2 regions of the Paraglaciecola aquimarina genome follow, and region 1 is predicted to be linked to the other one. Evidence: predicted binding sites of a transcription regulator. Region 1 holds the regulator's gene; the other holds the start of a gene.

Region 1 (3,657 bases):
TATTCACAGTTTACGTGTTCGGCTACAGGCCACAGCCCAAATGTGATGACAATAGTTGGAAGCAACGGAAATATAGTGCTACCAGCAATGTTTTGGGATACCGATACTGCACATGTCTATGATTTAGCGGGTTTAGTCGAAACCATTCGGGTGCCTCATAAGGTGAATGGTTTTGAATATCAAATAGAAGAATCTATGGACTGTGTTGAAGCTGGTCAATTGTACAGTTCACTTATGTCTCATGACGAAAGCATTGGTATTATCGAAATCATGGATGAGATCCGCAGCCAAATCGGTTTAGCTTTTTCTAGCGATATTGAAAAATTATAGAGATTTATAGCGTCTAGGGTATGCGTTACAACTTTTGGTTGTTTCTCATGCCCGAATGCATGTATACAAATGTGTAAAAATCACTAAAATGTGCGCTGTTTTATTTCCCTTTTTATATACCCCTGATTTTGAGGAAACGTAATGTTAACACGTGATATGAATATTGCTGATTTCGACCCAGAATTGTACCAAGCAATTCAACAAGAAAACCAACGTCAGGAGCATCATATTGAATTGATTGCTTCTGAAAACTATTGCAGCCCACGTGTGCTTGAAGCCCAAGGCTCTCAATTAACCAACAAATATGCCGAAGGTTACCCTCATAAGCGTTATTACGGTGGTTGTGAGTATGTTGATATTGCAGAAGATTTAGCCATAGAGCGCGCTAAACAACTATTTGGTTGTGATTATGCAAACGTTCAGCCCCATGCAGGTTCACAAGCAAACTCTGCGGTATTTATGGCGTTGTTGAATGCTGGCGATACTGTTTTAGGAATGAGCCTAGCCCATGGTGGTCATTTAACCCATGGCGCGTCAGTGAGTTTTTCTGGTAAAACCTATCACGCTGTTCAGTATGGACTTGACCCAGAAACAGGTGAAATCGATATGGCACAAGTTGAAGCACTCGCTTTAGAGCATAAGCCAAAAATGATCATCGGTGGTTTTTCAGCCTATTCTGGCATAGTTGACTGGCAGAAATTTCGTGAAATTGCTGATAAAGTAGGGGCGTATTTGTTAGTAGACATGGCTCATGTTGCTGGTCTAGTGGCTGCGGGTGTGTATCCTAGTCCTATGGCTCACGCTCATGTTGTAACAACAACAACTCATAAAACGTTAGCCGGTCCACGTGGTGGCCTTATTTTGTCTGCTTGTGGTGACGAAGCTATTTATAAAAAGTTAAATAGTGCGGTGTTCCATGGTGGCCAAGGTGGTCCTTTGTGTCATGTTATTGCAGCTAAAGCCGTTGCGTTTAAAGAAGCATTACAACCAGAATTTAAAGTCTACCAACAACAAGTCGTGGCTAACGCTAAAGCAATGGTGGCAGTGATTCAAGAGCGCGGACACAAAGTGGTGTCTGGTGGTACGGACAACCACTTATTCTTATTGGACTTAATTGGTAAAGAATACACTGGTAAGGATGCTGATGCCGCTTTGGGGGCTGCCAATATTACAGTGAACAAAAACTCTGTGCCTAACGATCCTCGCTCACCGTTTGTGACCAGTGGATTGCGTATTGGTTCGCCAGCTATTACTCGTCGAGGCTTTAAAGAAGAACAAGCTAAACAAGTGGCTAACTGGATCTGTGATGTGTTAGATAATATCAACGATGAAACTGTTATTGCCCGCGTTAAAGGTGAAGTGGTCGCTCTTTGTGAAGCTTTCCCTGTTTACGCCTAGTCGTTTATCCAAATAACGCTAGTTAAAGCCGGCTTAGAGTCGGCTTTTTTATTTATGTTATATGCCTAGGCCCTTAATTTTGTTAATTTAGTCGAATTAATCCGTTTCAGTTAGAAATCACTATGTATTGTCCGTTTTGTTCTGTGCAAGAAACTAAAGTTATCGACTCTCGTTTAGTAGCTGATGGCAGCCAAGTTAGACGAAGGCGCGAGTGCACTGTATGTAAGGAACGTTTTACTACGTTTGAAATGGCTGAGTTAGTCATGCCAAGAGTGGTTAAGCGAGATGGTTCAAGAGAGCCCTTTAACGAAGATAAACTTCGAGCGGGTTTACAACGAGCGCTAGAAAAGCGTCCGGTAAGTACCGAGCAAGTTGAGGAATGCATAAGCCGGTTAAAGTCTTCGATACGTGCCACGGGTGAACGAGAAATTAGCAGCGAATTCTTAGGTAACTTAATTATGGACGCACTTAAAGAGTTAGATAAAGTGGCTTACGTGCGTTTTGCTTCAGTTTATCGTTCTTTTGAAGATATTAGAGAGTTTGGCGAAGAAATTGCCCGGTTAGGCGATTAATTCCTACCTTATTTACTTAACTATTGGTTTTGAATAACAGTGACAAGTTTTACTAGATGTGATCATCAAATGATGGCTCGTGCTATTCAGTTAGCGAAGCGCGGCCAATATACTACCTCTCCCAATCCTAATGTTGGTTGTGTGATCGCTGACAAGTTAGGAAATATAGTTGGCGAGGGGTGGCATCAAAAAGCTGGAACCCCGCACGCTGAAGTACATGCTCTTCGTCAAGCGGGGGAACTTGCTAAAGGTGCTACAGCTTATGTGACGTTAGAACCATGCAGCCATCAAGGTCGCACTCCTCCGTGCGCAGACGCATTGATCCAAGCTCAAGTTTCTCGTGTGATTGTGGCAATGGAAGATCCTAATCCACTGGTATCGGGTCGGGGACTTACTAAGTTACAGCAGGCGGGGATCGCCACGGAAACAGGCTTGTTAAGCTTGGCTGCTAAGCAATTAAATCGTGGCTTTATTAAGCGTATGCGTGTGGGGAAACCATGGGTAACAGTAAAGTTAGCCGCCACCCTTGATGGCAAAACGGCGCTAAAAAATGGATTAAGTCAATGGATTACAGGCCCCGAAGCACGTCAAGACGTGCAACGACATAGAGCACAAAGCTGTGCTATTTTATCTGGCTCAGGTACTGTGATGGCCGACAATCCTTCTCTTAATGTACGTTATGCTGAGCTAGGGTTAGCTGCGGAAGAATTATCGTCCGTTAACCTTCGCCAACCGCTTAGAGTTATTTTGGACGGACGCAATCAATTGCCAACGTCTTTGCGTTGTTTACAACCGATGCAATCTAATGACGCGGGTGATGTATTGTTAATTAACGGTCAGCCTAGTATTCATCAATTTCCCAATCATGTGCAGCAATGGCAAGCCCCTTTTGTTGCTAATAAATTAGATCTGAATTCGGTAATGGCAAAACTCTCGGCTATGCAGTTGAATCAAGTGTGGGTTGAGGCAGGGGCGAAGCTAGCCGGCGCCTTATTACAAAATAATTTGGTTGATGAATTGATTTTATACCAAGCGCCCAAATTAATAGGGGGCGATGGTCAGAACTTATTTGATATTTTACCTTTACAATCGATGCAAGAGGTTGTCGATTTGACGCTTTGTGATGTGCGGCAAGTTGGGACGGATATAAAAATTACTGCGCTACTGTAAACCAGCTCCTGTAATCTTAGTGTAGTGCGGTAATGAACCCGTAAAGTACTGAACAGTGAGTACGGCATAAGCCACTGGTCGGAAATAAATTAGAAAACGAATATCGAGAAACTATGTTTACCGGAATTATTGAAGATGTAGGTGTGATTAAAAGTTTAACACCTGCAGGTGAAGACATTCGATTGTC
Region 2 (3,657 bases), 190 kb from region 1:
GCTCTTAGGGCGTTCCAATCGCAATGTAATGGTTCGTCACAGATTTTATCTAAATCTTTTTTATAGGTGTCGGTAGGCATTAAGCCTTGGAAATAGGTGGTTTCATCAAACTTAGGACAGGCACCTTTTTCTTTAGCCAAATTACATGATGCTTTCATTAAGTTGTATTGCATCGCTTCGAAGGTCCTATGTACTAAACCATTGGCGCTGCCGTCTGAGTATTTCACGCCATTTTTGGCTAAGTAATAGGCAAAATTAATAACGCCTATGCCCAAAGTACGTCGACCCATAGTGGCATTAAATGCAGCGGGAACAGGGTAATCTTGGTAATCGAGTAAGCTATCTAAAGCACGAACAGCTAAGTCAGATAGCTCTGCAAATTCATCTAAGCTTTCTATGGCACCTAAATTGAACGCAGATAAAGTACAAAGTGCAATTTCACCTTCTTCATCGTTTACATGTTTCAAAGGTTTGGTCGGTAAAGCAATTTCTAAACATAGGTTACTTTGACGTACTGGTGCGAGTTTAGGATTGAAGGGGCTGTGAGTATTGCAGTGATCGACATTTTGTAAGTAAATACGACCTGTACTCGCACGCTCTTGCATAAACAAGCTAAATAATTCGATGGCTTTTATTTGCTTTTTACGAATTGATTCATCTTTTTCGTATAATTCGTATAGGCGCTCAAACTCATCTTGGTCCGCAAAAAACGCATCATATAAACCAGGAGTATCTGAAGGGCTAAACAATGTAATGTGCTGATCTTTAATTAAACGTGAATACATTAATTTGTTAAATTGCACACCATAATCCAGATGACGAACTCGGTTCTCTTCAACTCCACGGTTATTTTTAAGTACTAATAGCGATTCAACTTCTAAATGCCATAAGGGATAGAATAAAGTCGCAGCGCCACCACGTACCCCACCTTGTGAACAGCTTTTTACCGCTGTTTGAAAGTGCTTATAAAACGGGATACAACCAGTATGAAACGCTTCGCCACCACGAATAGGGCTACCTAATGCGCGAATTCGTCCAGCATTTACGCCAATTCCTGCACGTTGACTGACATATTTAACAATGGCGCTCGTGGTTGCATTGATTGAATCTAAGCTGTCGCCTGATTCAATTAACACGCAAGAACTAAATTGACGAGTTGGGGTGCGAACACCTGCCATTATTGGAGTCGGTAAAGATATCTTGAATTTAGAAGTGGCATCGTAAAAACGCTTGATATAATCCATGCGCGTTTCTTTTTCATAGTTGGCAAATAAACAAGCCGCGACCAAAATGTATAAAAATTGAGCGCTTTCGTAGATCTCACCTGTCACGCGGTTTTGAACTAGGTATTTGCCTTCGAGTTGTTTAACGGCGGCATAGCTAAAGTTCATATCACGCCAATGATCTAAGTAATCACCCATTTCTTCGAACTCAGCTTGGCTGTAGTCTTCTAATAAATGTTTGTCATATTTGCCACTCGCTACTAGAGATGTAACGTGGTCATATAAAGCTGGGGGCTCGAATGTACCGTAAGCTTTCTTACGTAGGTGAAAGATGGCAAGTCTAGCGGCTAAATATTGATAATCGGGGCAGTCAGTTGAAATTAACTCGGCTGCTGAGCGAATTAAGGTTTCGTGAATATCAGCTGTTTTTATACCGTCATAAAATTGAATATGTGCCTTTATTTCTACTTGAGAAACAGATACGTTATTTAATCCTTTGGCTGCCCATTCGATCACTTTGTGGATTTTATCCAAGTCTATGACTTCGCGTTCGCCAGTACGTTTAGTGACGTATAAATTATTATTCATGTATTTGAGCCGTTAGTTTTATTTCTGGCTATTCAATAGCCTTGATTAAGCATGGTAATGTTGGGTGGTTAATTATCCACCAAACAAGTGTATTAAATTGTTAAATTAGACATTTACTAGATAATTAAAAACAAGTCTAATTATCCCTGTCGTTTTAGGAACCGAACACAAGATAGTGAGGTTTTGATAACTTTGCAACCCAATATGTGGTGGTAATTTGCGCAATCAAAGTAGGGGGGATTTCAGGTTAGTATTGACTAACTTAAAAGCGCTTTTTGAAGGTCGTTTTATGGGAATGCAAGCTATAAATATAGTTATTTTTAGCATTAAATTTTTTTAATGTATAGTTATTAGCTTTTAATCTATATGGATATATAGGGGGTGTCTTTCTTTTTATGCACTATATATCGTGGTTAGGCCATTGTAGCTTTTTTAGCCTACGACTTTATATATGGCAATAAATCTACCGCTTGATGAATGTATAAGTCGGCCTGCTGCAGGCATCAGTTTCGATTCGTTTATCAATGTATCCATAACCCGCTATTACACTTACCATATTGGCAGCGTTGGCTGCTTCAATATCTCGCTGTGCATCGCCAATGTACCATGTGTTTGGCTTGGCTAGGTTTAACCTTTCTTGCGCTTCTAACAGAGGTAAGGGATGTGGCTTTCTCTCGCTTAACGTATCACCACTAATAATGACTTGGCAGTTTTCTAGTAGGGGGAAATACTTGACTAATTGTAAGGTTAAAAACTCTGGCTTGTTGGTCACGATGCCCCAAGGTATGTTGCGTTCATTTAAGGCAATTAACAGACTTTCAACACCAGAGAAATAACACGTATCGAGACAAATATTTGCCTGATAATTATCTAAAAACTGTTGTCTCAGTTGCGCTACGTTTAACGTTTTCAGTGCATCGCCAAACCCTAATTCAAGCATACCTTTCGCTCCATCGGAGGCTATATTTCGATATATGCTGTAGTCAACACTAGGGTAGTCGTGTTCCAACAAGATAGTGTTGAGTGCATGACCAAGATCTTTTGCTGTGTCGAGTAGGGTTCCATCCAAGTCAAATAAAATAGCGTTTGGAACAGATGGCATTAGCTATCTCCGTTTTGACAATGAATGATGTAATTGACATCTACATTTTGCGTGGACAAATAGTAATCTTGCGTTATCGGGTTGAGATGTAAGCCGATCATTCTCTTTATTATTAATGGCGTGCTATCAATCCAAGCCATCAATTCGGATGGTTTAATAAACTTATCATGCTGATGAGTGCCTTTAGGGACAAGGCCAAGAATATATTCCGCACCGACTATCGCCATAAGATAAGACTTAATGTTCCTATTTAAGGTAGAGAAAAATACCTGTCCCACAGGTTTCACTAATTTAAAACAGGCATTGACCACTGACCTTGGATCTGGCACGTGTTCAAGCATTTCCATGCAAGTGACGACATCAAATTGTGCAGGGTGTTGCTCGGCAAATTCTTCAGCGGTAATTTGCTGATAACTAACATCCAGCTCGGACTCCAATCCATGTAATTTGGCTATTTCTAGCGGGGCTTCAGCCATATCGATACCGGTAACATGTGCACCATGCTTGGCCATGCTTTCGGCCAATATTCCGCCACCACAGCCGATGTCCAGTACTTTTTTGTCGTTTAGGCCATGGCTATGTTGATTTATATAATCTGTACGAAGAGGGTTGATTTGGTGTAACGGTTTGAACTCCCCATTTAAGTCCCACCATCTTGACGCTAAGTCAGAAAATTTTTGGATTTCGCCGATATCGACATTTTGCCTGTTGGTCATCTTTTAACATCATTTTTGTTAGCCAGTA

The links. Region 1 encodes NrdR, which represses ribonucleotide reductase genes. Its sites were predicted from a motif close to AAACACNANATNTNGTGTTT; they were not measured.
Region 2: the regulator NrdR is predicted to act here: its motif matches at 2,007-2,026, upstream of nrdA (class 1a ribonucleoside-diphosphate reductase subunit alpha).

Annotation. Positions count from the first base shown of each region.
Region 1 covers NZ_JAWDIO010000002.1:2,742,170-2,745,826, forward strand. Annotated here, with positions in the region: gene RS130_RS13600 (Gfo/Idh/MocA family protein) at 1-330, shown strand, start outside; gene glyA (serine hydroxymethyltransferase) at 472-1,728, shown strand; gene nrdR (transcriptional regulator NrdR) at 1,851-2,300, shown strand; gene ribD (bifunctional diaminohydroxyphosphoribosylaminopyrimidine deaminase/5-amino-6-(5-phosphoribosylamino)uracil reductase RibD) at 2,370-3,470, shown strand; gene RS130_RS13620 (riboflavin synthase) at 3,584-3,657, shown strand, end outside.
Region 2 covers NZ_JAWDIO010000002.1:2,931,945-2,935,601, forward strand. Annotated here, with positions in the region: gene nrdA (class 1a ribonucleoside-diphosphate reductase subunit alpha) at 1-1,811, opposite strand, end outside; gene RS130_RS14595 (HAD family hydrolase) at 2,275-2,913, opposite strand; gene ubiG (bifunctional 2-polyprenyl-6-hydroxyphenol methylase/3-demethylubiquinol 3-O-methyltransferase UbiG) at 2,913-3,629, opposite strand.